Regions from separate parts of the Pseudarthrobacter sp. NPDC092202 genome, predicted to be linked through region 3. Evidence: riboswitches for the same ligand, from Rfam matches in the RefSeq annotation. Region 3 holds a riboswitch; each other region holds the start of a gene.
What was found. Region 3 has a riboswitch for cyclic di-AMP ahead of ACIQF4_RS14035 (C40 family peptidase). Riboswitches for the same ligand answer to the same signal wherever they lie in the genome.
Positions count from the first base shown of each region.

Region 1: another riboswitch for cyclic di-AMP. It lies ahead of ACIQF4_RS19480 (M23 family metallopeptidase); the one in region 3 lies ahead of ACIQF4_RS14035 (C40 family peptidase).
Region 2: another riboswitch for cyclic di-AMP. It lies ahead of ACIQF4_RS05385 (LysM peptidoglycan-binding domain-containing protein); the one in region 3 lies ahead of ACIQF4_RS14035 (C40 family peptidase).
Region 4: another riboswitch for cyclic di-AMP. It lies ahead of ACIQF4_RS19535 (NlpC/P60 family protein); the one in region 3 lies ahead of ACIQF4_RS14035 (C40 family peptidase).

Region 1 is NZ_JBIVRG010000019.1:6,218-13,505, forward strand. It holds gene ACIQF4_RS19460 (metal-dependent transcriptional regulator) at 1-430, opposite strand, end outside; gene ACIQF4_RS19465 (SURF1 family protein) at 634-1,506, opposite strand; gene ACIQF4_RS19470 (DUF3105 domain-containing protein) at 1,509-2,144, opposite strand; gene ACIQF4_RS19475 (DUF305 domain-containing protein) at 2,172-2,846, opposite strand; gene ACIQF4_RS19480 (M23 family metallopeptidase) at 2,849-3,244, opposite strand; cyclic di-AMP (ydaO/yuaA leader) riboswitch at 3,664-3,843, opposite strand; gene ACIQF4_RS19485 (cytochrome c oxidase assembly protein) at 4,032-5,000, opposite strand; gene ACIQF4_RS19490 (helix-turn-helix transcriptional regulator) at 5,043-5,462, opposite strand; gene ACIQF4_RS19495 (cytochrome c oxidase assembly protein) at 5,673-7,288, shown strand, end outside.
Region 2 is NZ_JBIVRG010000002.1:423,774-431,061, reverse strand. It holds gene ACIQF4_RS05395 (APC family permease) at 1-897, shown strand, start outside; gene ACIQF4_RS05390 (YdiU family protein) at 894-2,369, shown strand; gene ACIQF4_RS05385 (LysM peptidoglycan-binding domain-containing protein) at 2,504-3,355, opposite strand; cyclic di-AMP (ydaO/yuaA leader) riboswitch at 3,359-3,562, opposite strand; gene ACIQF4_RS05380 (dienelactone hydrolase family protein) at 3,833-4,804, shown strand; gene ACIQF4_RS05375 (lytic transglycosylase domain-containing protein) at 4,913-6,253, shown strand; gene ACIQF4_RS05370 (TraR/DksA family transcriptional regulator) at 6,273-6,632, shown strand; gene ACIQF4_RS05365 (DNA alkylation repair protein) at 6,653-7,198, shown strand; gene ACIQF4_RS05360 (DUF1810 domain-containing protein) at 7,182-7,288, shown strand, end outside.
Region 3 is NZ_JBIVRG010000009.1:23,854-31,141, reverse strand. It holds gene ACIQF4_RS14050 (molybdenum cofactor guanylyltransferase) at 1-384, opposite strand, end outside; gene ACIQF4_RS14045 (HNH endonuclease) at 433-933, opposite strand; gene ACIQF4_RS14040 (NlpC/P60 family protein) at 1,212-1,994, opposite strand; gene ACIQF4_RS14035 (C40 family peptidase) at 2,147-2,842, opposite strand; cyclic di-AMP (ydaO/yuaA leader) riboswitch at 2,913-3,086, opposite strand; gene ACIQF4_RS14030 (M23 family metallopeptidase) at 3,223-4,047, opposite strand; cyclic di-AMP (ydaO/yuaA leader) riboswitch at 4,058-4,299, opposite strand; gene ACIQF4_RS14025 (metal-dependent transcriptional regulator) at 4,406-5,101, opposite strand; gene serC (phosphoserine transaminase) at 5,405-6,535, shown strand; gene ACIQF4_RS14015 (DUF3027 domain-containing protein) at 6,739-7,288, opposite strand, start outside.
Region 4 is NZ_JBIVRG010000019.1:16,408-23,695, forward strand. It holds gene ACIQF4_RS19515 (hypothetical protein) at 1-296, shown strand, start outside; gene ACIQF4_RS19520 (copper resistance protein CopC) at 376-990, shown strand; gene ACIQF4_RS19525 (hypothetical protein) at 1,063-1,542, opposite strand; gene ACIQF4_RS19530 (transglutaminaseTgpA domain-containing protein) at 1,917-4,268, shown strand; gene ACIQF4_RS19535 (NlpC/P60 family protein) at 4,469-5,269, opposite strand; cyclic di-AMP (ydaO/yuaA leader) riboswitch at 5,275-5,473, opposite strand; gene ACIQF4_RS19540 (alkaline phosphatase) at 6,004-7,288, shown strand, end outside.

The sequences.
Region 1 (7,288 bases), on a different contig from region 3:
GCCCGTCGGCTGTGGGGATGGGATCACCGTGGGGGTCCGTGGACGGGTGTCCCAGCAGTTCATCCATTCTGGCGATCAGGTCTTCGGAGGCCGCGTGTTCGAGCTTTTCGGCCTCGTCGTGGACTTCATCCCAGGTGTATCCGAGTGTCTGCACCAGAAAGGTTTCCAGGACTCTGTGCCGGCGGACCATGACCAGGGCGTACCGCCTCCCGTCGGGAGTGAGACTGACACTGCTGTACTTGGCGTGTGAGACCAGGCCCTGGAGCGCGAGCTTTGCGATACCCTCGGAGACCGTGGACATGCTCAGGCCCAGCCGGTCCGCCAGCAGCCCAACGGTGACCGGCGCATCCGACCATTCATTGGCGGTGTAGAGGAGCTTCAAATAGTCCTGAGCGGCAACGGTCAGGTCAGAACCGTCGGCCTTAGCCATTGCCGCGCCGCCCGCCCTGCAGAGAGCCAGTGAGCCGTCCCTTTGGGGGAAGGATGGTCAGGGCCAGGGGCTCAGTCCTTGAGGGCAATCGACGCCGTGCGCAGCAAACGGCCGCCCAGGGTCCGGTCGTCGCCTCTGCAGCGGATCCGCCGGCCCGGCTGCGGCTGGCCGTCAGGTACTCCACGGCTGGCTGGCCTCCGCTCTTAGAGGCCCATGGCATCCAGAAGAGCATCTTCCTCGTCATCAGAGCGTGGGCGGCGTGCTTTGCCCTGGGCACGGTGTTGTCCGGGTTCGGACGGTTCCTCAAGTTCACGTTCCTCCCGACCGATGCGGGCCTGTTGCCGGGCCATGTAACCGAACCCGACAAAGGCCAGCACGCCGAAGGTAATCCACTGCATCGCGTAGGACAGGTTTGACCCTTCCTGCACCTTGGGTGGGGCGAGTTGCTGAGGCGCAGTTTCCGGCGGGGGCGTTTCGGAAGCCATGAGGCCATAGCTGCCTGTCTTCACAGGGTACTGCAGCTGGCGGGCATAGGAGGTCAGGTCGATGCTGGCCAGTTGCCCTTCCGGAGCAGCGCGGTCCACGTCGGCTTCTGAGGGTTTGATCCGCACCACCGCAGTGACGGTTCCAGTCGGCGGTGCAGGAACCATATCAGGGTAGCCGGGCCGGTTGTTTCCGATGGGAACCCAGCCGCGGTTGATGATGATCGTTTCGCCGGTTAGCAGACGGAACGGCACCACAATCTCGTACCCTGCGGCAGAGTAGTTGGGCCGATTCCGCACGATCCGCTGGTCTTCGGCGAGGTACTGGCCTCTAACGGATACGGTCGTCCATTTCGCGTCCGGCTCGGCGTGATCAAAATAGCGGCTGGCTTCTTCGTAGGGCACAGGCGGCTTGTCGTAGTTCTGCTGGACACGGCGGATTTCGGTGACTGCCTGGTTTCGCCGGTCCATCTGCCAGTTACCCAGCCCTATGCAGGCCGCAGCGAACAGAACGGCCAGACCCAGGATGCCCACCCACCGCCAGGACAGCAGGAATCCGTAGGCCCTGGGCTCCCGGTCCTTATTTGGCAGCAATGTCAGCCCTGCACGCCGCCGGAACAAACAGCCCCGGGCTCGGGTGCCTGCGCGCCTTGCCGGTATTTTTTAATGAACGGTGCCAGGCGTTCGTCGCTGCCGCTGTCCACGGCGAGCTGCTTGCCCCACGCTGTTGCGACCACCGGGGAGACCTGCCCCGGAACGGGGCTGGCCAAGAGGTAATCCTGTCCGACGGCCAGCGAGGTTAGGCTGGCGATCTGGTCCGTGGGCAGGTCGGGGCGGTAGGTGAGCCAGACGGCCCCGTGTTCGAGGGAATGCACTGCCCGGGTCTGTTCAACGGGGGCGGTGTAGATCCCGCAGTTCGTCCAGACCGGTGCATGGTCTCCGCCGGTGGCCGGAGTCTGCGGATAATTGACGGCCCCGCTGGTGTGGTTTCTGGACTGGTCCGGATAGTCCTGCTCACCCTCGATCGGGCGGGCCGCAGCGGCATTGAGCTGCTCGCGCTGCTGCACCTCTGCCACAAGGACAAAGGTCACTGCGGCAATGATTGCGAGCACGACCGCCGCGCCGGTGCCGTAGATCAGCCAGGCCCGCCGCCTGTCGGCGGCCCGATGCCTGGCCTGCACTGCAGCTAGGAGCGCTTTGCGGTCCTCACCGGCTTTCGGTTTTCCGGACATCGGCGGTCTCACTCTCTTTTGGGGCGGTCAAAGTCGGCCACGGAGCTCTTCAAGGGCCCTGATTTCAGCTGTCTGTGCTTCGAGGATACGGGCAGCGAAGTCCCGTACCTTTGAGGTTTCCGCCAGACGGGTACCGGCGGTGGCCATTGCAACGCCACCTTGATGATGGCGGATCATCAAATCAACGAATAAACGCTCCGCCTCCGCACCTGAGGATTCGCGCAAGGCCTGCATCTGTTCCTGGGTGGCCATGCCTTCCATGGTATTTCCGCCACCGGCAGCTGGGGCACCGTGCGAGGCACCGGCCCCGTCATGAGTACCATCTGCCTTCATCCAGGCCATCGGCGGCGCTGTCCCGGTCTGGGAGAGCCCCCAGTCCTGCAGCCAGGCAAACATCTGCCCATTTTGATGCTGCTGTGCAGTGGCAATGTCATAGGCAATCGCCCGGACCTCGGGGTTCTCGGACTTGTCCCGGATCAGCAGGGCCATCTCCACCGCCTGGGCATGATGGGTCTGCATATCCCGGGCAAACCCGGCGTCCGGGCCGGCGTCCGGGACTACAGTGGGCGCGGCGGAAAGCCGCCCCAAGGCAAAGAAGCCCAGCGCGGTGAGGGCCACAACCGTGACAAAAACTGCCCACAGCCGTTTCCTGGGCAGCACCGACGTTGCCTTGGGCTGTTCGCGCGCCTCCATGTCGGTCATGCTCAAAGCCAGCCCTGGGGATCCACGGTCACGCCGTTGCGGACGATTTCGAAGTGCAGGTGGCATCCGGTGGAGTTTCCGGTCGTGCCGGCACCGCCGAGCCGCTGGCCCTTGCCCACCACGGCTCCGACCGGAACCTCTATCGACGAAAGATGGTTATACGTGCTCTTCATCCCATTGCCATGATCCACCACGATGCGGTTCCCTCCGCCGTTCTGGGACCACCCGGCCTCCACCACGGTGCCGGAGCCGGCGCTGAACACTGCGGTCTGGCAGGAGGCCACCAAGTCCAGTCCGGTATGCAGTTCGCCGGACCCGCCGGTGATCGGGCTGGTCCGGAAACCGAACGGAGACGAAATGGACATGCTGGCCAGCGGGGCGGCCAAGGTGGCATCCACGGGTACAGCCCCTGGCGGTGCCGCCGCTGCATCGGGAGGAACTGCGGCCGGCGTTCCGGCAGTGGATCCTGTTCCGGCAGGCGCCGGTGCCGCAGGCCGTTCGGCCGGACTGGTTCCGACGTCAGTGCGTGGATAGGTGATGACCGCCTGCGCCTGCGCCGCAATGGCCGGTGCAGCCTCAACGGCCGCCGGCGGGGCGGCTGGGACGGGTCCGGCAGCAACTAGGCCGGCATGCGCGGCGGGTATACCGGACGCGAGCATAGCGACGGCAGCAAAAGCGGAGGCCCCGGGAAGCCAGGCAGGGCGCCGGGACGGGGCGTGGGGACCGGACCGTCCCCGCGGCCCTGCAGCACCTGCGCGGGCTCGGGAGCGGTCTCGGGGCAGGGCACGGCGGCGGCCGTGGCGGGAGGGGAGCACAGCTATCCTTTCAGGTCGCCTGCGAAGTTAGCTGTCGGGTTCGGGCCAAGGAAAAAAGCCCGGACGCAGCCCCGTCACCGGCCCGCAGGGCCGCTGCCGAGTGTGCGTCTTCACCCCAAGGCAGCAAGCTGCCGTGAGTGGGTCCTCCGCCCCCGCCGTAAAGGGTTCGTCGTCTGGCACCGCCGGCGGGGCTGAGCATGCGGAGCCGAGGCTTAATACAGAAAAGCCTGAATCAATGCTACCTAACCGAACGAGAATGTCACAATCCGATAACAGCAGGAAAAGAAAGCTACTTCTACGCTTTGTAAAACTCGTCTGCAGATATCTTCATACGACCAGACCCGGGGGTCAAGTCGGACGGCGCTGCTGATCAGCGGTGACGCTCAGGTCTGTCTGCCAGGTGCTGCAGGTAGCTGTTGTAGGCGTCCAGCTCGGGGGTTCCTCCGGTCAGCTCGGCCCGCTCGATGCTGGCGTTGGATCTTGCCTCCTCGCGCTGCCACCGGACCAGGATGAACATCAGCAGGAGCACCCCGGGCAGCTCCCCGTAGGACCAGGCCAGTCCGCCGGCCACGCCTTGGTCCGTCATCGGGTCGACATTCCATCCTGGAGGGGGTGCGGCGAAGAACTTCACCATGGGCGTGGTCGCCATCATGACGACCACCCCGAAGAAGGCATGGAGCGGCATCTCCGCGAAAATGTCGACCATCCGCCCGAAGTGTGTCTGGCGGCTCGGCAGGGGATCGGCGGAGATTAACGGGACAGTGAAGAGGATCCCGGAGATCAAAAACAGCAGTTCCAGGCCGACGTGGCCGTACCAGCTAGGCAGCAGCAGGTCCGCCAGGCCCGAGAAGTACACGCCGTAGAAGCTGAGCAGGAACAGCGGGACCATGAAGGCCGGGTGAATCGCAATGCGCCCCCAGCCCGAACGCAGACCCCACAGCGCTGCCTGAAGGACGCGGCGGCCGAGCCTGCCGTGTGGTGTGGCACGCAGCAGCAGTGTTCCTGGTGATCCAATTACCAGCAGCGGTGGAACGGCCATCATGAGAGTCAGTTGCTGGAACATGAAGATGGAGAACATCCGCAGCCCGTACCCTTCGATACCGGCTCCCATGACCACGAGGATGGCCAGACAGCCCACCAGGAAGGAACAGGTCCGCACCACGGACCAGCGCCGGCCCTGCCGCCACAGCCGGATCGCCCCTGCAAGGTAAAACACCGCGGCCAGGAGCGTCAGGGCAGGGATCAGCGGTACCGGCTGCAGGTTGGGCGCCAGGTATTCAGTAAGCGACGGGGGCAGCGAAGGAAGCCAGACCGGACCGGTGATCTCCGGCTCAGACATGGCAGCACCGGCGGCCGCACCGCGCAGACACAGCGGCCCCTATCAGCCTGGCTGGGCGGTTTCGACCGCGCGCAACCGGTCCTTCCCTGTATGGCCCACGTGGGTCAGGCCAAGATCGAGCAGCATCCGGACGTGGGAGTCTGCCAGTGAGTAGTAGGCCATTCTGCCCGAGCGGCGCACCTGAACAACCCTGGGCCCGCGCAGCAGGCGCAGGGCGTGGGAGACGCCGGATTCGCTCAGCCCGGTGGTTGCTGCCAGGTCGCAGACGCACATTTCCCCTTCGAGGAGGGCGATCAGGATCCTGACCCGGCCAGGGTCCGAGAGCAGCCCGAAGATCACCGCCAAATCGGCCACGTCCGAATCTCCAGGCATCCGGGACCGGACCGCCTCGACTTTGTCTGCATCGACGAGCCGGAGGGAACACTCCGGCCCGGAAGGGGCCAGGGGTGGGATCTGCGTCATCCATCTAGGCTACCTTTATGTGCTGAATCTGTGATCTGCCCCGGATACGTGCGGAAGCGCACGAGGCCCGCGGCCCGGGGGAACGCACGCCGACACGCGCGTTTAACGTGTGAACAACTCTACAGATAATCTGGTGTCGCGCGCGGTGTTTCGTTTCGCGCTCCGTCCCCGCCCTTCCGGGACGCGGCCAGGACCAGGTTAGGACGTATCGTGGCGCTCAAAGCCTCCACTTCACAGGAGAGGACAACTGTTTCACCCGGGCCGGTCTGGCTGGCGGCCGCCTGCGCAGTTGCCTTGGTGGTCGTCCTTGCTGCGACCGCCTACGGCAGGGGAACTCTTCCGGCCGAGACCCGGGACCCGGGGGCGCTGGTTCAGTGGGGCTACGGCCTGGCGCAGACAATACACAACCTGGCGGCGGCGGCAACGATCGGCGGGCTTGTCTTTGCCGCTTTCATTCTCCCGCCCCTCAAAAGCGCCGGCCGGGCCTCCCGAACCGGTGTTCGCCGGCAGGCCCCGGCAACAGGGGCTGAGCACCCCGCCTTTACCCGGATCATGGTCCTGGTTGCGACCACCAGCATCATCTGGACCTTCTCGGCGCTGGCGGTCCTGGTCCTGGGCTTCGCGGACATCGCCGGCGTCCCGGTCTCCGGCAGCCCCGAATTTTCTGCCGGCCTTGTCGCCTATATGACAGAACTGCCCAGCGGAAACGCGTGGCTGTCGGTCGTGATCATCGCAGCAGTGGTAGCAACAGTGGTGTTCGGTGCCCGCTCGCCGGGGCCCCTGGCGGCCGCGGCGCTGCTGGCCATCGCAGGACTGGTTCCCGTCATCCTCATTGGCCATGCCTCCAGCGGTACCGACCACGAACAGGCCACCAATTCCCTGGGCCTTCACCTGGTCGGGGTGTGCCTCTGGTTCGGCGGACTGATCGCCCTCACCGTGGCCGGAACAGCCCTGGGCAAAGACACAGCAGCGGTCCTTCGCCGGTTCTCGTCCCTGGCCTTGTTCGCCTTCATCCTGGTCTCCGCTTCCGGCATCATTAACGCCTCAATCCGGATGGCGCTGCCGGAAGGACTGGCCTCCCCGTACGGCGTCCTGGTCATGGCCAAAACCGCCGCCGTCATCATCCTGGGCATCATCGGATATCTGCACCGTACCCGCCTCATCCCCGCCCTGAGCCGGAAGGATGCGCCGGGAGCGGGCACGGTGCTGTGGCGGTTCATCGTCGCGGAACTGCTGATCATGGGCGCCGTCAGCGGCCTCGCAGCAGCCCTGAGCCGGACGCCTCCGCCCGGCGGCGAAGAAATCCGCGCGGCCCTCACCCCGGCCGAAGTGCTCACCGGATACCTTCTGCCGCCGGAACTGACCCCGGAGCGCTGGTTTACCGTGTGGCGGCCGGACTGGCTGTGGATCACCCTGGCCGCTACCGCTGCTGTCCTGTATCTTTTGGGCGCGCATCGCCTGCGCCGGCGCGGGGACAACTGGCCCTGGATCCGGACGGCGCTCTGGCTCACCGGGCTTGCGGCGCTGGTCTTTTTCACGTCCGGCGGCCCTTCCGTATATGGCAGGGTACTTTTCAGCGCCCACATGGTCGATCACATGGCCCTGACCATGGTCGTCCCCGTCTTCCTGGTCCTCGGCTCCCCGGTCACCCTGGCCCTGCGCACCCTGGCCCCGCGGCGGGACGGCTCCCGCGGCCCCAGGGAATGGATCATGATTCTGGTTCATTCCCGGGTGGCGGCGGTCCTGACCCACCCGCTGTTTGTCGCGGCCAACTTCGCCGGTTCCATCGTGCTGTTCTACTACTCAGACGCCTTCGGGTTCGCTCT
Region 2 (7,288 bases), on a different contig from region 3:
CTGTGCATCGTGATCGGTGTCGGGTTCTTTGTCATGGCCCAGGGGACGGGAAACCCGGGCGAAATCTTCGTCTTCAACGACTCCCAGGACAAGGGGCTCTTCCTCGCCGTGACCGCAGCGACGTCCATCGCGTTCTTCGCCATGGTGGGCTTCGAGGATTCGGTCAACATGGTGGAAGAGACCCAGAACCCCGAAAAGATCTTTCCCCGCACCATGCTCACCGGCCTGGGCATAGCAGTACTGCTGTACATGCTGGTTGCTGTGTCCGTGGTAAGCGTCCTCTCGCCTACGGAGCTCGAGGGAATCCGGGAAGCCGAAGGCGCTGCCCTGCTGGAAGTGGTCCACAAAGGCTCGCCGGACTTCCCGATCGACAGGGTCTTCCCCTTCCTGGCCGTCTTCGCCGTCGCCAACACGGCTCTCATCAACATGCTCATGGCCAGCCGGCTGATTTACGGCATGGCCCGCCAGCACGTCCTGCCCGGCGCCTTGGGGAAGGTCCTTCCCGTCCGGCGCACCCCGTGGGCAGGAATCGCCTTCTCCACAGTCCTGGCTTTGGGCCTCATCCTCTACGTCACCAGTGATCCCGAAAGCAACATCGTGGCCAACCTGTCCGGCACCACCGCCTTCCTGCTGCTGTGCGTTTTCACGGTGGTCAACGTGGCCTGCCTCGTGCTGCGCCGCAAACGGGATCCCCACCGCAAGGTGTTTTTCACATCCCCGGGCCCTCTGCCGCTCGTGGCCGCGCTGCTCTGCGCCTTCCTGGCCGGCCCGTGGGTTGGCAGGAACATCATCCAGTACCAGATTGCCGGCGGACTGATGGCCATTGGAGTCATCCTGTGGCTCATCACCTGGCTGATCAACCGGCGCACCAATGACGGCGATAGGGTTAATCCATGACTGCAGCAGCAGAATCAACTGTCACCTTCGAAGGCTTTTTTGCCCGCGACCTGCCGGAACTCGCCGTGCCCTGGCAGGCAGAGGAAGCGCCAGAACCCACGCTCCTGGTCCTTAACGAAGTCCTGGCCGGCGAGCTGGGGCTGGCTCCCGAATACCTGCGGACCACCGAAGGCGTCCGGCTCCTTTTGGGCAACCACGTCCCGGCGGGCGCCACGCCCGTCGCCCAGGCCTACGCCGGGCACCAGTTCGGCGGTTACTCGCCGCTGCTCGGCGACGGAAGGGCGCTCCTGCTCGGCGAACTTCCGGACGCCGGCGGCCGCCTGCGCGACGTGCACCTCAAAGGCTCCGGCCGGACACCTTTTGCCCGGGCAGGCGACGGCCGCGCCGTCGTCGGCCCCATGCTGCGCGAATACCTGGTGAGCGAGGCAATGCACGCCCTGAACATTCCCACCACACGGGCCTTGGCGGTTGTGGCCACAGGACGCCCGGTGCGGCGGGACACCATGCTGCCCGGCGCCGTTCTGGCACGTGTGGCCAGCAGCCATCTCCGGGTGGGCAGCTTCCAATACGCCCGGGCCACAGACAACATGGAGCTCCTGCGCCGGCTCGCGGACCACGCCATCAGCAGGCACTACCCGGCCGCAGCCCAGTCTGAAAACCCCTACCTGGAACTGTTCGCCTCGGTGGTTGCCGCCCAGGCCCGGCTGGTGGCCCGGTGGATGCTGGTGGGGTTTGTGCACGGCGTCATGAACACGGACAACATGACCATTTCGGGCGAAACCATCGACTATGGGCCCTGCGCCTTCATGGACGCTTTCAACCCCGGTGCCGTGTACAGCTCCATCGACGTCGGCGGGCGCTACGCCTACGCCAACCAGCCGGTGGTGGCCGAGTGGAACCTGGCGCGGCTGGCGGAGGCGATGCTGCCGCTCTTCCACGAGGACCAGGAACAGGCGGTCGCGCCCGCAGTGGAGGCGCTGGGGAAGTTCCGCGGCCAGTACAGCGACGCCTGGTTCGACGGCATGAAGGCAAAGCTGGGCATCGCCGCCGGCCCGGCCGGAAGCAAGGAAGGCGACGAGGCATCGGAACTGGTGGACGGGGTCATCGGCCTGCTCAAGGACGGACCTGTCGATTACACACAGTTCTTCCGGAGCCTTGGCCAGGCAGCCAGGGGAAACACCAGGCCGGCGCGCGGCATGGTCCTGGACCTCGCCGCCTTTGATGCTTGGGCTGAGCGCTGGGCCCGCCTCAAGCCCGACGCCGGTCTGATGGACAGCGTTAACCCGGTGTACATTCCCCGGAACCATCTGGTGGAGGAAGCGCTGGCAGCAGCAACGGAGGGGGACATGGGCCCCTTCAGCCGCCTCCTGGAGGTGGTGAGGTCCCCGTTCGAGGAACGCGAGGGGCTGGAACGCTATACCGAAGGTCCGCCGGAAGACTTCGGCACCTACCGGACCTTCTGCGGTACCTGAGGCGGGCACGGGAGAACCGCGCGGAGGAAGTCCCGGGGAGACAGAACAAGGGCGGCAGCCGGGAGAACCCGGCTGCCGCCCTTGTCTGGAGTGGCCTGGCCCTTACGGGCCAGCTGCGCCTGTGTCCGTGGTGACTATGCCACGCGGACGAAGGAAGCGCCGCTGAGCCAGCTGATGGAGTGAACCTCGGTCTGGTTGCCGTTCACGCCGCCGCTGACAACCTGGCCGTCGCCGGCGTAAACGCCCACGTGGCCGGCGGTGATCACCAGGTCGCCGGGGGCGGGGGTGCCCACGGTGGTGCCGTACTGGTAGAACTGGCCGGGGGCAAGGTCGCCGACGGACTTACCGACCGTGCGCAGGGCCTTCTCCACCATCGCGGTGCAGTCCTGGATCTGGCCCAGCTGGCCGTAGGCGTTGGCCAGGATGGCTGCTCCGGCGCCGCTGCCGGTCGCTGCAACCGGTGCGGACGCGTAGGACATGTTCATGCCGGTGTTCGCCGGGGTAGTAACAGCAGCGGTCTGGACCGGAGCCGGTGCCGGTGCTGCAGCCGGTGCAACGTAGGCTGCGGCCGGGGCGGCAGCAGCGGTTCCGGCGGCGGGAATCTGGATCTGGTCACCGGGGTAGATGATCGTGGAGACAGAAAGCCCGTTGGCCGACAGGACGTCATTCAGGCTGACGCCGTAAGCGGTGGCAATGGCACCAAGGGTGTCGCCCGATACAACCGTGTGGGTGTTGCCGGCTGCTGCGGCGGGGGCCGCGGCTGCCGGAGCAGGGGCGGCGTAAGCCTGGACGCTAGCGGTCTCGGTGGTGTCCGGACCGTTCACACCGGCGTGAGCCGGGGCTCCGACGCCGAAGGCAATGCCGGAGGCTGCTGCCACGGCGAGAGCCGGACGGCCCAGGGACTTGGCCGAAACAGACAGTCCCTCGATCACGAGGGAGCGGGCCGGGGTTGCGCGGTGACGGGCGGTGGTGGAATTTTTTGACACAGTTGATCGCCTCTCCCATGCCTGCGGGGTGAGCTGTCGGGTTCGGGTTGGAGATACCCGGCCGGTAGCTACTCCGAAAGGAACGGAGGCGCTATCGACTTAACCCCAAGGCCTTCAAAAAGGCCGCGGAAACTTGGTTCCCCCGTCCCTGCCAGCTGGAAAGCGATTGGTTCCCGGGTCAGTGGCAGGGCTCGGCATACTGATGGGAATGTCCCGTCTGAGAGGGACACCTGAAGACCATAACCCGACTTACCACCCATTGTCACATTTGGATAACATGCGAGGCGCGGCTCTCAATTACGCAATCAAGTGGATTTCGCCATCTCATGGCGATCCAGTCCAGCCAGGCAGGCGCGCCGGGTTTTTGAAACGTGGGATTTGTCACAAAGTAGTAAAGGAAGCGCCGCACCCGCCATGGGAGCTTGTTCTCACGTTCCCGGGGGAGGAGTATGTTCGGCACCCCGAGGAGGCACTGTGATGCAGCTTGGCAAGTATGAGAGATACCTGATTGAGGAATTCTTCGACGATTACAAGTCCGGTGCGCTGAGTCAGCGCACCTTTACCCGGCGCGTTGCGTTCATTACCGGCAGCATGGCGGCTGCAGCGGCGGCGATGCTGCTGGTGGGGTGTACCCCCAGCGAGGTGCCGCGGAGCACCGACCCCATGCCCACCCCGGAGCCGTCCCCGACGTCCGCTGCCGGTACGGCGGGATCGGGAGCGGTGCCCGGGGCAAAGAGCCCGCTCTCCGTTCCGGAGGGGGAGCCAGGATTGACGACGGCGTCCATCCAGTTTCCGTCCGGCAGCGCCTCCGTCAGTGGGTACCTGGCCAGGCCGGAGCGGGAAGGGCGCAGTCCTGCCGTGCTGATCTGCCACGAGAACCGCGGGCTGACGCCCCACATCGAAGACGTGGCCCGCCGCTTCGCGAAGGAGGGATACGCCTCCCTCGCCCTGGACCTGCTCAGCCGTGAAGGCGGGACGGCAGGCATGGACCGCGATGCTGTTCCCGGTGCGCTCACCCAGGCAGGCGCCCAGCGGCACGTCGCCGACTTCGCAGCGGCGTTGGAGTACCTGCGTGCCCAGGACTTCGTGGAGGGCGGACGCATCGCCATGACCGGCTACTGTTTCGGTGGCGGCATCACCTGGCAGGCGGCAGCGGAACTGGACGGGCTGAAAGCTACCGCGGCGTTTTACGGGCCCGCACCGGACCTGGCAAAGGTGCCGGACATCAGGGCAGCCGTTTTTGGCGTCTACGCTGAACTCGACCAGCGCATCACCGGCCCCATGCCCGCACTCAAGGATGCACTGGCAGCATCCGGCGTTGTCCACCAGCTCACGGTCTACCCCGGGGTGGACCATGCCTTCCACAACGACACCGGGGACCGCTACAACGAAGCCCAGGCTACGGCGGCGTGGAACGACACCCTTGCCTGGTTCAAGGAACATCTCTAAGAAACGGGCGTCCCGGCCCTGTTCCGCGAAACCGAACTTCCTCCGCTCCATAACGATGTAGAAACGCCCTCCTTCAACCTGCGGATCAAGGCGGTAGGCTTCCGGACTATGTCCCGGTTCGTCACCAAATCCAGGGCGCCCCTGCCCGTGGCGCTTCTTTCGTGTGCCCTGGCAGGAAGCCTGTGGCTGGTGCCGGCAGCCGCCGCGGACAGCAGTCCCGGGGATTACCCGTCCTGGGAGGAGGTGCAGGACGCGAAGGACAGCGAGGCCGGGAAGGCCGCGGAAATCGCCAAGATTGATGGCCTGCTCTCCGGCCTCCAGGAGCAATCCGAGGCCGCCGGCTCCGCAGCGGTGCAGGCGGCGGCGGAGTATGCAGCCACCGACGCGGCATTGCAGGCCGCCGCTGCCAGGGTGGAGGCCCTTGCGGCGCAGGCAGTACACGCTGACTCGGAGTCGGTCCAGTACAGGAAGGAACTTGGTGCGCTGGCGGCCCAGTCATACAAGACCGGCGGCACGAACATGGGGTTCTTTGTTGCCCTGGACGCTGTACAGGCCAACACCGTGCACGGGCTCAACGTGGTGCAGATCGTGGGGGACAAGACCGCCGCGCTCGTGCATAAGGCGCGGGCCGCAGGGGAAATTTCTGCTGCACTGGCTGCCCAGGAACAGGCCGCAAAGGATGAGCGCGGACGGCTGGCCCTTGAAGCGGAAGCGAGGCTCGGAGCGGCCCGCTCGGCCCAGGACGGCCTGGCCCGCAAGTCGGCGGACGAAAAGGAGCGGGGCGCGCAGCTGACAGCGCAGTTGGCGTCGCTCAAAGGTACGACGGCGGAGGTGGAGAACGCGTACCGGCAAGGCGAGGCGGCGCGCGCCGCCTACGAGGCATCCCAGGCGGCCAAACGGGCCGCCGCCGAAGAGCAGTCCCGCCGGCAGGCCGAAGCGGCAAACAGGCCGGCGATGCCCGCCGCCCGCCCCGCGCCTGCTGGTCCTGCGCCCGCCCCGGCTGGTCCCGCCCCGGTTGATCCCGCTCCCGCTCCGGCTCCGGCAAACCCTGCCCCGGCACTTCCTTCCCCTGCAGTCCCGGCGCCCGCCCCGCCCAGCCCGCCGCCCGTCGTCGTGCCTTCCCTTCCCGGCGGCGCGGTCAATGACCCGGCAGGAGCCAAAAACTACGCCTCCGGCAGGCTGGGCGCGCACGGCTGGGGCCAGGACCAGTTCCTTTGCCTCGCCCAGCTGTGGACCAAGGAATCGAACTGGCTGACCACCGCCACCAACCCCTATTCCGGCGCCTACGGAATCGCCCAGGCCCTCCCGCCGGGCAAGTATTCAAGTGCCGGCGCCGACTGGCTGACCAGTTACCGGACACAGATCGACTGGGGACTGGGCTACATCCGGGAGCGTTACGGCTCGCCCTGCGCCGCCTGGAACCACTCCATGGCAAAGAACTGGTACTGACCCCGCGTAGGCTTTTCCCATGCCCGACTATGAACGCTTCCGGATGATGCTCGAGGAGGAGCGGGAACGGAAGGTGGCCCTGCTTCCGGCGCTCCGCGCGGACATCGCCGCCGCCAACTCGGCACGCCAGGATTCGAACGTGGACGACGAACACGACCCCGAAGGCTCCACTATCGCATTCGAGCTGTCCCAGGCGTCAGCCCTGCTGAAGCAAAGCAGTGCGGGGCTGGACCAGGTTGACGCAGCCCTGGCCAGGATCGCTGCCGGCACGTACGGGACCTGCGCCGTCTGCGGGGAAGCCATCGCCGAAGGCAGGCTGGAGGCACGCCCCTGGACCCCGTTCTGCATCCTCCATGCATCGGCGGGCCGCAACCAGTGAGCAGCGACGCCGGCCCCGTGATGGCTGCCGCAGGATTCATTGACAGCACGCTGCAAAATGAGGGCGCGTGGTACCGGGCGGACGACGTCGAAGGCAGGCTGGGCGGCCGGCTCTCCTCCTACGGCTCTTCGGTGGGCGCGGTCCGCGGAACCGTCCGCGACGCCCTGCGGAAGTTCAAGGACCTCGACCACGACGCCGTCGTCCAGCTGGCATCTGCCCTGTGGGGCCAGCCCCGGCCCGGTTCCAGGCCGGTTTTTGAACGCCGGCTCGCCGCCGTTGTGCTGCTGCAGTCCAGGGTGTCACTCCTTCGCCACTCGGACCTGACCCGCATTGAGGGGTTCCTGCGGTCCGCCGGGACCCGGGAACTGACCGAACCGCTGCTGGCCGACGTCGTGGCGCCGTTCCTGGCGCGGCTCGGCGGGCGGGACCGGCAGCGCGCAGATGTTGTCCTGGCCCGATGGCGGACGGACTCCGACAGCCAGCTGCGCACCGCCGCCGCCTACATCCACCAGCAAGCCGCCCCCGAAGCCCCACCACAAGGAGACACCCATGAGCGATCCCTATAACCTCGACCGGTTCGTTGCTGCCCAGGAGAGCGGCGGCGCTTACGATCAGGCCCTGTCAGAACTTCAGCTGGGCAGGAAGTCAGGCCACTG
Region 3 (7,288 bases):
CATGACTCCGTCTCCCCTTGCCGGGACCAGCGCTTCTTTCAACACCGCCACGGCATCCTGGACAAAGGGCATATCGCACGCCAGCACGAGGGTGTATTCCGATGCGGGGCTGCAGTGCCGCGCAAGAGCCTCCAGCCCGGCGGAGATAGCAGCTGCCGGACCCGCGAACTCAGGCTCTTCCCGGCACCAGATCACCCCCGTAACCGTAGAATCTGCGCGCGGACCCACCACCACAGTGCTGGTGGCGCCCGCAGACGCGGCCAGCGCCCGCTGCAGGAGGGTGGCATGGTGGAACACGAGGTCCTGCTTGGGCACTCCGCCCAACCGGGACGACCGGCCGCCGGCCAGGATCACGGCATCGAAAGGCAACCGGCTCTCTTCCACTCCCCCAGCCTAGCTGTATGGATCAGGAATGCCTGGTGCAGGTTGGGGTCAAGCTGCGCGCTCGGGCAGCAGGAACGGATCCCACGCAGGGGTGGGCTTTTCGAGTTCCTTGATCTGCCAGATGGTTCCGTGCGGGGGTTCCGGGACGAATCTCAGCTTCCACCCCATTTCAGCAGGAGTATGGTCGCCCTTGACGTTGTTGCAACGAAGGCAGGCCGCGACCAGGTTCTCCCAGGAATCCGCACCGCCGCGGGACTTTGGGTGGACATGGTCGATGGTGTGGGCCGCTTTTCCGCAGTAGGCGCACCGGTGGCCATCGCGCCTCAGCACGCCCCGGCGGCTGACAGCGGTGGCCTGGTTGTACCTCGGACGGATATAGCGGTTCAGGAGGATAACGGACGGGCGGCCCAATATCTCCTGGGGGCCCACCACGGGATCGTCACCCTCAGCAACCACACTGGCTTTACCCGTGAGCACAAGCACCAGCGCCCGGCGGAACGTGATAACCGCCAGCGGTTCATATCCAGCATTCAGAACGAGAGTGCGCATGCACGTACCTCTTCACGGCCGCACCCGTCAGGGGCACGAGGGCCGGCTGCCCTCGGCATGTCCGGGCTATGGATCGACACCACAAGAGTAAACATAGAAGCCCACTATCAGCTAATCGCGGTTTCCCAAAACTGCCGTGTCGGGCCAGCGGGCGTATCGGGCGGCCGGGGGCTGCGCCTGGCCGGTAGCCACCCAACCGGCGTTTAAAAGCAAGAACCCCTGCCGCCAGGGCAGGGGTTCTTGTGCCGCCCCTGTGGGACGGCCTAGCGCGGAGCTAATTAGTTCACGCGGATGAAAACGGGGCCGGAGCCAACGTTGGCGCTGAAGACGACCGTCTGGTTTCCGTTGTATCCACCGTGGACGGCCTGGCCGTTGCCCGCGTAGACAGCGATGTGGGCCATGCCTGCGCCACCGTCTGCGTAGTAGATCAGGTCGCCGGGCTGCGCTTCGGCGGCGCTTACGGTGCGGCCCAGGGAGAGGTAGCCTGCGGGCCAGTCGTGGAAGTTGATGCCCACTGCTGCCAGGGAGTTGGTGACCAGCATGGTGCAGTCCTGGGTGACACCCAGCTGGGCGTACGCTGCCGAGAGGATGGCTGCGCCCTTGCCGCTGGCGGAAGCAGCAGGAGCTGCAGCGGGCGCGGAGGCTGTGGTTACCTTGGCGGTTACCTTGGGGGCTGCAGCAGGCTGGGCGGCGGCCGGAGCCGGCTCGGCTTCCTTGACCTCAACAGGCGCGGGCTCTTCCTCGACAACGACGACAGGCGCGGGCGTGGTGGTAACGGCCGGCTTTTCGAAGGTGATGGCGATGGTGGAGGCAGCGGAGATCGGCGCCTCGACGGAGGACTCTACTTCCAGGGTGGACGCGGGGGCAGAGTCGCGCTGGACGCTGGAGTCAGCTGCGTTTGCAGCGATGCCGCTGGTGAGCACCAGGCCGGAAGCGGCGGCGATAACCGCTGCCTGGCGGCCCATGCCACCGGCGTTGTCGCCAACAGCCTTGGCAATAACAGCGATTGAGTTGGTCTTGGTGACTTCGGCGCGATGCCGTGCGGTGGCACGAGTAGTCATCAGTTCTCTCTTTCGTTTTCCTCAGGCCGTTGTGGGCACCAAGGGGTCTGGGCCTGCCGGCATCTTGGGGGTACGCCGGCAGGCCCCGAACGGGGATGTGGTGTGTGGAAAGGGGTGCAAAGAAATAGTTCTTGGGCCCGAAGGCCCAAGAACTATTTGTTGATCGTGAAGAAGGCGGAGCTTCCGGTGGCGGCTACCGAGTGGAGGAGCGTGCCCTGGGAGGGGTTGAGCGCGCTGATCATCATGCCGTTGCCCACGTAGATGCCCACGTGCGCGCCACCGTTCTGCATAACCAGGTCACCCGGCTGCGGAGTGGAGGTGGGCGTCATTGCGGTCCAGGCGTTGACGCGCGGGATGCTGATGCCGGCCTGGGCGTAGACCCACTGGGTGAACCCTGAGCAATCCCAGCCGTTGGGGGTGGTGCCTCCCCAGACGTAGGGACGGCCGATGCCGGTGTATGCGAGTGCGGCAATGCCGGAGGTAGAGGCCGAGGAAACCGTCTCTGCCAGCTTCTCAGCTGCAGCTTCGGGAGCCGCTGCGGTGGAGGCCGTCCGGGTAGCGGCAGCAGTGCGGTCCTCCGAATCGGTGGACTGCGCCCGCACGGGAGCCGGCTTCGGTGCGGCGGTGGTCTTCACCACGGGACGCTCGAAGGAGACAGTCGCGGTGGGTGCTGCGGTGACCGCCAGGGCGGACTGGGCAGACCCGGACTCGGTGGAAGCGGAAACGCCGGCGGTGGTGTCCGCGGCGTTGGCAGGCAGGCCCATGCTGAGGATGAGACCGGAAGCAGCTGCGATAACCGCAGCCTGGCGACCTACTGTCCCGGCATTGGCACTAACAGCCTTGGACACTGTGTCCAAGGGGTTGGTACGAACCGTTTGCGCACGGTGGCGCGCAGAATGATGGCGTGAAGACACGAAGGTAGCCTCTCCCAATGCCTGCGAGGTGAGCTGTCGGATTCGGATGGGAGTCACCCGGCCGCGCGGCTTCCAAGGAAGTTTTGCGACTTAACCCCAAGGCCTTCGCTGAAGCAAAGACCAAAATTGGTTCCCCCGCCCCTGCCAGACGATGAAATGCGAACGGACCTTGAGCGGTGGCAGAGCTAGGCAATCCGCACAAGAGCGTCAACTTCGGAAAAGTTGACGCGAGTTAGACGGTACAGCAGTTTTCGGTGAATGTCACATTCAGGTCACGGCGGGTCACGATGATTCGATAGCAAACCATCATTTGACTACAGCCAGCCCGTGGGATCGACGACTTCGCCGTTGACCTGCACCTCGAAGTGAAGGTGGCAGCCGGTGGAAGCACCCGTGGTTCCGCTGAGGGCCAGGACATCGCCCCGGGAGACCGTCTGTCCCTCCGTGACGCTGATGGACGAAAGGTGGTTGTACGTGGTTTCCAGGCCGTTGCCATGGTCCACCACCACCCGGTTTCCACCGCCGTACTGGTGCCAGCCCACGAACGTTACGGTGCCGGTGGCAGCCGCCAGCACCGAGGTGCCGCATTGGGCAACGTAGTCCTGGCCGCGGTGGAAGTCACCCGCGCCGCCGGTGATGGGGCTGACCCGGTAACCGAACGCGGAGGCAGTGGAGAGCGCGGCCAGCGGAGCGCCGAGGCTTCCGGCCGAGGCCGCGCGGGACACCGAACCTGCGGACTGGGCGCTGAGCAGCTGCTTCAGCTTGCCATCGGGGTCTGCCTGGGTCACCACGGCAGAGCGGCTGAAGTCGATCTGGGCGCCGGCCTCCGCGGATACCTGCGGCTGCGGGGTAACAGCAGATGCTGCCACCGGGGTAACGCCGCTTGCGTTGTCGGTTGCCATGACGGGACTTGTTGCCGGAACGGTCACGGTCAACACCAGGCCGGTGGCAGCAAGAGCGATTCCGGCCTTCTGTGCGATCCCGCTGGCTGCGGCAAATTCGGTGATCTGCCGGAAGGGTCCTCGACGGCGGCGGGCGTCACGGTGCGGATCGCGGGGGCGTTCCGTGGTGATGACCTCGACAACGCGCGGCGTTGAAACGGGAGACGCCGCGCGGCGGCGCCCCTTGGGGGTCTCTATGGACAAGAAGGGTTCCTCTCTGGAAAGCCTGCGAAGTTAGCTGTCGGATTCGGGTCAGAGAGTTCAAAGACCCGGTCCGCCTAGGCAAGCCCGGCACAGAGGTATCCCCGGAAGGATCCTTCACTGGAAGAGGCTTGCTGCTGACGGACTTCACCCCAAGGCAGTCCCCCGTCTGCCGGTTGTGGTTCCCCCGCCTCTGCCAGTAATGACTCGTGCACCTGATCCGCTGGCAGAGCTCGGCTCCGGATCAGGTAACGCTTTAGTATCTACGCTTGCGTTTAACTATAGGGCCAGAAGGCCCAAAGTAACAATTCCGTTATCTTTGGCTGATGCGCTCCGAGCGGGTACAGCGCGGGAGTTACCGGATGGCGACGAAGACGTGGGCCGCCACCTCAGGCGGCAACTCCAGCGCACCTTCGATGCCGGGCACCCGGACCGAAATGTAGTCCCCCACCCGCTCCAGCGAGACTGCGGCTCCCGGACGGATTCCGCCCTCGTCCAGCTGGACCAGCAGCTCGGGCTCCACCTGGATCGGCTCAGCCAACCGGCTTACGGTCACCTCCGACGCCGGGCCATAGGACTTCATTGCTTCAAGCAGGCTGATGGCGCCGTCAGCGAAGCCTGCGGACGCCTGGCCCCCAAGGGCAGCCAGGCCAGGGATAGGGTTTCCGTACGGTGACTCGGTCGGATGGTCAAGCAGTTCGTAGATGCGCCGCTCCACGCGTTCGCTCATAACATGCTCCCAGCGGCAGGCTTCGTCATGGACGTACGCCCAGTCCAGGCCGATAACGTCCGCCAGCAGCCGCTCCGCCAGCCGGTGCTTGCGCATCACTTCGGTAGCGCGCTTCCGGCCGGTTTCCGTCAGCTCCAGGTGCCGGTCGCCGGAGACAACCACCAGGCCATCCCGCTCCATCCTGCCGATGGTCTGGGAGACCGTGGGTCCTGAGTGGCGCAGGCGTTCGGCGATCCGGGCCCGGAGGGCAACGATGTTCTCTTCCTCAAGCTCCAAGATGGTCCGAAGGTACATCTCCGTAGTGTCGATCAGATCCGTCATCCAGCTCAGCTCCTCGAGCGCAGTACCTTGCGTTGTCCCACCGTATATCGCCATCCGCGCGACGTAGTCCGTTGGAAAGCTTAGCCTATTTTGACTTTGTCCGAATAGTTGGCGGCCGCCGCCGGGGCCCGTCCCAACGTCTTGGTCTCTGTCTCAATTTCTGGACTATGACGGTGCCGGTTCCCGCCCCACCGCCTGTTCAGGCAGAATGAGGGGGGCCGAAAGTCGCAGTCACAGCCGACTGTCCGCCAACCAACCACCCGTCCGGACCCCAACCGCGTCCACGCCGACATTGGAGCACCTGTGAGCGAAAACAGCATCACTATTCCCGCCGACCTCCTGCCCAAGGACGGACGGTTCGGCGCCGGCCCGTCAAAGGTCCGGCAGGAGCAGATCGATGCGCTTTCCGCTGCTTCCAAAACCATCCTCGGAACCTCGCACCGGCAGGCTCCGGTGAAAAACCTGGTCGGGTCCGTACGCGAGGGCCTCAGCCAGTTCTTCCGTGCCCCCGAGGGCTATGAAGTGGTCCTCGGCGTCGGCGGTTCCACTGCGTTCTGGGACATTGCCAGCTTCGGCCTGGTGGAGCAGAAGGCCCAGCACCTCTCGTTCGGTGAATTCGGGTCCAAGTTCGCTGCCGCCACCAACAAGGCGCCCTTCCTGGATGCCTCATCAATCATCAAATCCGAACCAGGTACGCGCCCTGCTGCCCAGGCTGAAGCGGGTGTCGATGCCTACGCCTGGCCGCAGAACGAGACTTCCACGGGCGTCTCCGCCCCCGTGAAGCGGGTAGCGGGTGCCGACGAGGGCGCGCTGGTGCTGGTCGACGCGACGTCGGCCGCCGGCGGCCTGGACGTGGACGTGGCGGAGAGCGACGTCTACTACTTCGCCCCGCAGAAGAACTTTGCCTCCGACGGCGGACTCTGGCTTGGCCTGTTCTCCCCCGCCGCCCTGGACCGCGCGGCGCGTATCAAGTCCACCGACCGCTGGATCCCCGATTTCCTCGACCTGCAGACCGCAATCGACAACTCACGGCTGAACCAGACCTACAACACGCCGTCGCTGTCCACCCTGGTGACACTGGATGCACAGGTGCAGTGGCTGAACGGCAACGGCGGCTTGGACTTCGCCGCCGCGCGCACTGCCGATTCCGCCGGCCGCATCTACAGCTGGGCCGAAGCTTCCGAATTCGCCACCCCGTTCGTCACCAACCCGGACGAGCGCTCCAACGTCATCGCCACCATCGACTTTGACGAGTCAGTGGATGCAGCCGTGGTGGCAAAGGTCCTGCGGGCCAACGGCGTCGTGGACACCGAGCCCTACCGCAAGCTCGGCCGCAACCAGCTGCGCATCGCCACTTTCGTGGCCATCGAGCCCGACGACGTTTCTGCGCTGCTGGCCAGCATCGACTTCGTGGTGGGCGAACTGCGCAAGTAGCGGTCCGCCGGCAGTCCGGCCGCGGCTCACCAAAGGGTCGCGGCTCACCGAACTGGGGGCGTTACCGAACTGCCGGGCCTTACCGAGCTGCCGGGCCTTACCGAGCTGGGCAGGGCATTAATGTACGACGGCGCCGCCCGGGAACAGTCCCGGGCGGCGCCTTTGTGTACGTGGTGAAGACTGCATCCTGAGGTGCGGCCTGCCTAAGGCCTGGCGGCGCTGTCCTCAGTGGGCTGGGCTTCTACAGGCTGGGCTTCTACAGGCTGCGCTTCTACAGGCTGCGCTTCTGCGAACGGGGCGGGCGCACCCGGGGCGGCGGCTCCGGCTTCAGCGGGCTCGACGACGGGCCCGGTTCCGGCAGGCTCCGTTGCGGCCGCGTCCTGGCTCCCGGCCCCAGGGGCGCCGTCTTGGGCTTCACCTTCTGCCGGATTGCCTTCCTGCCCGCCAGTTTCCGGATTCCCTACCCGTACCTGGTCCTGCTCCTGGTCCTGTTCCTGCTCGTCCTCGGGCCGGACGCGTTCAGCCCACGGCACCCACTCCGGGGCAAGGATCGAATCTTCCGACGGCAGCAGGCCGAGCTCGCTGACCGTGACCACCTTGGAGCGGGAGTTGCGGGTAAGTACCGCATACCACTGCCAGCCCAGGTAGCCAGGCAACCTGGATTCAAACAGGTGCGTTACCAGGCGGTCGCCCTCGCTTTTGGCAGCCAGGTGGCGGCCAATGGTGGGCGCCGCCGTGATTTCCTCCACAGCC
Region 4 (7,288 bases), on a different contig from region 3:
CATTGATGCTGGAAAGCGCAGCGACCCATCAGCATCTGATGGCCGACGCCGGTTCGCCAATGACGTTCGCGCACGTCATTGCAACGCTGGCTACAGCACTCCTCCTTGCCCGCGGCGAGGCCGCCCTCTGGGCGCTTGCGGCGTGGCTGCGTCCCCTCAACGGACCCATCGATCCTGTCATTATTCCGCCGGGCTTCCGCCAGCCGCTCCGTACCCGGCGGCCTCTTCCTCCTGGCGTCACAGTCCCCGTTCAAACCGTTGTCCGTGGGCCGCCGCCACGCTTGGGCTGCTCATAAGACCCTCGCCGGTGACGGCAGGGCAACCCGCCTGCGCTCTGCAGTGCGGGGACCGGATACGAACAGAAGTGAAGAACCCATGACAGCACGGAAAAAGAACGCACGCTCCCGGGCCGGCCTGGCTCTCGCCGGAGCGCTGCTGCTCGCAGCAATCGGCGCCGGACCAGCGCGGGCCCATGACGCTCTCCAGTCCACATCCCCGGACCGGGACGCTACGGTGACAGCCGCCCCCGACACCGTGACCCTCACCTTGTCGGAACCGCCCACGGATTCGAAGAGCCTGAACCTGAGCGTGATCACCGTGACCGACTCGACCGGAAAAACGCTCAGCGACGGACAGGTCACGGTGACCGGCCCGACGATCTCAACCAAAGTCGCCCCGGGAAGCAACGGACCCTACACCGTGTTGTGGCGGACGGTCTCCTCCGACGGCCACCCCATCGAGGGAAACTACTCCTTCACCGTCCAGGACCCCGCGGCGGTGCCAACGGCCTCACCGGCAGCGCCAGTATCGGAGTCCGTGACAGCATCGCCAACCCCAAGCGCCGCGGCAAACGCGATGCCCCAGGCTCCCCGCCCGGATGACAGCAACGGTCCACTCGTGACAGGGATCGGCGCTGCCATCATCGCCGTCCTGGGAGGCATCCTTTACCTCGCCCGCCGCCGCCGGGAGCGGCCCGGCAACCAGGGCTGACGCTACGGGGGACGTTCCCATTCGCAGCCGCCGTGACAGGGCACCGGAAAGGTGCCCTGTCACGGCGGCTTTTTATGGCGCGGTCTCGGGGTTTTGCGCGTGAAGCCGGGCCTTCGCCGACCGCCTGCGGCCCGTGTACCTGGCCACGGCGGCAACCAGAACAGCCCCGGCCATCAGGACGAATGCGGCAACGCCCACATAGAACAGTACGGAGGACACCGGCGGCGCAGGGGCGGACGCATCCGCAGCGGCAATGATGGTCAGCCAGTACGCGACGGTGGCCCCTGTCCATATGAGGCCCGCGCACGCTGTCAGCCACGACCACCGGGAAAACCACGCCGTGCCATCCCGGTAGGACAAGGCGATGGCTATCGCCACTACCCCGGTCACTGCCAGGAGCTGCATGCCGAGCACATACGGCCCGGCAACCAGACCGACGGGAACGCCTAAACCGCCCAGGAGTACCAGCCGCTTGGCACCGAGGGGCATCCCGGCCGCCACTCCCTGGTCCCCGTCAGTTCGCGCCCCCTGGCTTGTCGTCTTGTCTGGCACGGTCGAATCCATGAACTTCCTCTTAAATATTAGGCCCGGACCGAAGTTCCGGGCTGGTGCCGGACCAATGGTGCGGCGGATGATTGCCTTCCCCGACGTTACAGCATCAGCTGGATCGAACACGGTGGTGGTGACCTCAACAGGTTCAAGCACCTATCCGTTAGCGGAACCTTCCACTCGATCAACACGTTGGAATGTCAATCCAGTGATTTCTCCCGGCGCAGCTCCCAGGGATTCTTCCTTGGCCTGCATAAGGAAGGTTTCCATGACCACAATCGATCAGCGCTCCGCGGGCAGGAAACCTTCCACCGTTCCGCCGACCGTCCTGTTCCATCGGCCTCCCCTTTTTCCATAGCGGAAAGAACATCGTCTCCATGGAAACCGCCACTGCGACGGACCGCCAGACGCTTCCGGAGCCCGACCCGCAACAGCGGCGCTCCCTGAGGCAAAGCAACCACGCCGCGGAGAGTCAGCGGCACTTGATGGTATCGCTGGCCGCCCTGGTGGCAATGGTCCTGGTATCGCTGAGCATCCATGGAGTCCTTGACGGCTGGGGCTGGCTTCCGAACGTAATGTTTACTGCCGCTGCCGTATTGACGGCGACAGCAGGGACACGGAGCCTCCGTTGGCCCCCGGTCCTGAGCCTGGGGGCGGGCCTTTTGACCCTTGCCGGGGTGCTCGTCTGGCAGTTTTTCCGTGACCAAAGTTTCCTGGGCATTATCCCGGGCTCTCAGGCCACGGAACGTCTTGCGTCTTTGCTCGAAAACGCCGAAACCACCGTCGCCTCAGAGCTGGCACCGGTGGCGCCCGGCGAGGGCGTCCTCTTGATCACCTGTGCCGCAACCGGCCTGGCCGCACTGCTCATCGATACCCTGGCCATCACCTGCAGGATGCCCGCGACCAGCGGAATACCCCTGCTGGCCGTCCTTTCCATCCCCGCAATCATCCTTCCTGACAGCGTCGGTGTTCCCGCATTCACTGCAGCCGCCGCAGGCTACATCTTCCTCCTGGCTACCGGGCAATGGCGGGAAAGCTCTGAAGCTCAAGGCCGGGCAGCGCACCGGACCGCCGGCTACCTCACGCAGGCCGCAACCATCGGGGCGGCCGCGCTCAGCCTGGCCCTCGTTCTGCCTGCCATGGTCCCGGGATTCACCACAGGAACGTTTCCGCAGGGATCCCGCCTGCAATGGTGGACGGCAGCATCCGGGCTCGACCCGAGCGTAACCCTGGGAAACTCCCTGCGGGAGCCCGACGGTTCTGGCCGGATCACCTATGCCACCACCGCCAATGAGCCACTGTATCTGCGGCTGACAACGCTGGAGGACTTCTCGGGAAGGCGATGGCAACCGGACCAGCGCATGGATTCCCGCCGCACCGGGATCAGGCAGATGGGCATCAGTGCCGGCCTTCCGGTCGGCAGCGGGAACCTGACCACCACCCGGATCGATACCCGAAGCTTTACGAGTCCATGGTTGCTCGCCCCCTATGCCCCACTGAGCATCACGGGAGTCGACGGCCGGTGGACATGGGATCCGCGAACACTGACGGTATTGTCGGCTACAGGGGAAACTTCGGCCGGGCAAAGCTACCAGGTGACCAGTTCAGTACCGGAATTGACGCGTGAAGTCCTTGCCGGCAGCGCACCTGTGGGGAATGACGAAGTTGACGCCCGGTTTAGTTACCTGTCCGAGGATCTTCCGACAGTCGTCAGGGAAACGGCGTCGAACCTCACCTCGGACTTGATCAACCCCTATAACAAAGCAATGGCCATCCAGAATTACCTCCGCGGCGGTGACTTCACCTACTCCCTCCAGGCCCCTGTTGAAGGAAACTACGATGGCACCGGCCTTGAAGTCATTGGACGGTTCCTTGAGGTAAAAGCCGGCTACTGCGTCCACTTCGCCGGTGCCATGGCTGTCATGGCAAGGCTGGCCGGGATCCCGAGCCGCGTCGCAGTCGGTTATGCACCAGGGGAACCAACCGGAAACACCGTTATGGTTGGCGGTGAACAGCTGCCCGAATTCGCCGTTGATTCCAAGGATGCCCATGCCTGGCCTGAGCTGTACTTCCGCGGTGCCGGCTGGGTGAGGTTCGAACCGACACCCTCCCGCGGCGTGGTCCCGGACTACGCGCAGCAACCGGCAACTCCTCCAAACCTCCCGGTAGAAGACGACCTCAGACCCGACGGCTTATCCATGCCGGACACCGGGACATCCCCGACTCCTGCCCCGGGACTTTCGGGCAGCGGCACGCCGGGCACGCCCATCCCTTCCGGCGTGGAGCCCGGCATGACGGTGGTGGCCTTGGTCCTGCTGTTTCTGGCCGCCGCGCCCTTCCTGATCCGCGCCGCCAGATCCGGTGGACGGAAGCGCCGCTTTCTCAGGTCGAATCCGCAACAAGCAGCCAGCATCGCCTGGGCCGAGACGACGGAAAGCGCCGTTGACCATGGCTACACTCCGGGCGCGGCAGAAACACCGCGGGCTTTTACCAGCCGACTGATGCAGCAGGCGCGGTTCAACAGCCAGGCCGTCGACTCACTGACCAGGCTCCGCCACGCCTTTGAGATGCAAATGTACGCTGCTGCGAAGGTACAACCCGTACCCGGGACGGTGTCTCCAACCTGGGCCGATGTCCAGGAAGTCAGGCGGGCTTTGTGGGGTTCGAAGACCCTGCCGGCGCGCCTGAGAGCCAGGCTCCTGCCGCGATCGCTACGACGCCGATACTGACCTCGTGCACAAGGCAAGGGCTGGACGCTGAGGAGAAGAAGCCGTGCAGGCCGTGTCCAAATCGTTACTAAGCGGTCGGCTGGTCAGTGCGGACAGGCCGTAGTTCCAGGAACAGCATTCGCGGCGGGTGCTGCTCAAGCGATACTGAAGGCCGGTGATTCGCCGCCCCCAAGGCACCGAATGACCGGCCTTCAGTGGATTTATTTGCCTGCGCGGACGAAGGTGACGGCGCCCTTGGACGTCATCCAGGTCAGCGGGTGGACCGCGGTTTCGTTCTTGCCGTTCAGCCCGGAGCTGAGGACCTGGCCGTTGCCGACGTAGATGCCGACGTGGCCGGGCTGCATGACCATGTCCCCGGGCTGGGGATCGGAGACCACGGTGCCGTAGTTCATGAACTGCATGGGACCGAGGTCACCGACGGGGATCCCTGCAGCGTTCAGGGCGTTTTCCACCAGCCGGGTGCAGTCCTGGATCATGCCGATCTGCGCGTAGGCCGAGGAGACCATGGTGGCGTTGACTCCACCTGCTGCCGGAGCGGCCGCCGGGGCGGCTGCCGGCGCGGCAGCAGGGGCGGGGGTGACAGTGACCTGGGCTTTGGCCTTGGCCGGCGCAGCAGCCTTCACGGCGGCGGGCGCGGCCGGAGCGGCTGCCTTGGGGGCCTGGACGGCGACCGGTTTCGGCGCTTCCACGACAGGGGCCGGCGTGGTCTTCACGGCGGGACGTTCGAAGGAGATCTGGACGGTGGCGTCTGCGCTGAGCGGGGCCTGGACCTGGCTGGCGAGCTCCAGGGTCGAGGTCGGCTCCGTGTCCCGCTGGGCCGGCGCGTCCGCTGCCTGCGCTGCAAGGCCGCTGGTCAGGACGAGCCCGGAAGCTGCCGCGATGACGGCGGCCTGACGGCCCACACCGCCGGCGTTTTCAGCGACGGATTTGGACAGGACCGCAAGGGCACTGGTCTGAACGGGGACCGCGCGGTGGCGGCCGTGAGCACGGCGAATAGACACGAAAAAGGGCCTCTCCCACTGCCTGCGAGGTTAGCTGTCGGATTCGGATGGGAGACACCCGGCCGCATCTCCAGCGCAAGGCAGGAGGCGCGGCTTCACCCCAAGGCCCGCCCGAAGCAGGCCGTCATGTGGTTTCCCCGTCTCTGCCGGACGAATGTTGCGAAGGGATCCCGGGGCAGCGGCAGAGTTAGGCAAATCTGCTCAGGAGTGCCGCATTCTGAGACCGGCACGCGTCCGACCCTACTGCAAAAACCACGGCGTTGTCACATTTGCATAACGCAAAGCAGCGATCCCCCGTCCGAATACCTGAAGGACGGCGCTAAGGACGGGGGCTGAACAATCGCGCCGCCGCCCGCCGGGAGTCGAAAAAGAACGGCCCGTCTTCCTGCCCGGTCGGCCACATAATCATTTGTGAAGTCTGAAACATGCTTTGGAAGAAGACGAAGGCGAAGCCGGAAGTGCATTCCGTCTTCGCCGCCGCTAAAAGGCTTCTGTTCAGCGGCTGCCTTTGGAACAGGCCCCACTGATGGGCGCACCGGTTGGTAGGACCGGGCGGGCCAGCCGGATGAAGGCCGGGTTGTCCTTAACTGATTCAATGCCCCGGAACATGCGTATCCTTTCTGAACGGATCTATTTCCATTGGCTCGAGAAACCCTCGGGTAGTGCTATGGCCGCGGTACGGTTTGAGGCAAAGGCGATATAGCCCCCCGCCCCTGACAGGAAAGCACCCTCCGATGACACAAGTTCCGGCCGACGTCACGCCCGCCGACCCTGCACGGAAAAGACGCAGGATCATTTGGGTCGTCCTGGCAGCCGTCGTGGCCACCGTCGTGGCCACCGGGCTGATCTCGTCCGCGGTGTTTACCGCCACCAAGCCGGCACCTGGCACAGCCCAGAACGTTATATATCTGCTTGGTGACGGCATGGGCCGCACCCAAGTCACTGCCGGCAGGGAGCGTTTCTACGGTGCCGAGGGCAGGCTGGTTATGGAAACCCTCCCGGCCCACGGTTCTGTCAGTACCTATGCTGTGCAGAAAAACTCCGGCCAGCCGGGGCAGTCTGACTTCGCCCCGGAACTGGTCACCGATTCCGCCGCTGCAGCCACGGCGTGGGCCTCCGGGGTGAAAACCTACAACGCCGCCCTCGGGGTGGATGCCACGGGCCATGTGGTGCCGACCATGATGGAGTTGGCCAAGCAGACCGGCTACCGCACTGGCAGTGTCTCCACGGCCGAAATTACCGACGCGTCCCCGGCCGGGCAGATGAGCCACGTCCTGTCCCGCGGCTGCCAGGGACCGGACTACTCCGCGGACGCGTGCCAGGACACAGAGATCACCGGTGAGCCGCTGCCGACCAGTGATGTCCGAGTAACCCCGATCGCAGACCAGATCGCCCGCAACGGTACCGCGGACATCATCTTCGGCGGCGGCCTGCGCCGCTTTGACGCCTCGGATGAAACCGAGCTGAAGGAGCAGGGCTACTCGATCCTGGGTTCGGTTTCCAGCCAGATTCCCGCGACCCGGGACGACCTGAACGGAGCCGTGGGGGAGAAGGTCTTTGGCCTGTTCAACAAGGGAAACCTGACCGTTGAAAAAGCCAAGCAGGACGACCCCGGAGCTCCCCAGGCGAAGGAGCCGTCCCTGCCGGAGATGACAAAGAAAGCTCTTGAGCTTCTAAACCAGCAACAGGAAAGCAGCGGCAAGGGTTTTTACCTGCAGGTTGAAGGTTCCTTGATTGACAAGCGGTCCCACGACAACGACGCGGCCCAGACACTGGAGGAAGTCAAGGCCTTCGACGATGCCGTCGCCGCAGCCCTGGACTTCGCCAAGAAGGACGGCAATACCCTGGTCATTGTTACCGCCGACCACGAAACCGGCGGTTTCCACATCATCGAAAAGGGCTCCTTCACTAACGCCGAAGCAGCCGCGCCCCCGGTCAACGTCGATTCCGGGAACGCCGCCAATAACTCCACCCCGACCCGGTCCGACGGAAACTTCAAGGACCCGGAACGTTCAACCG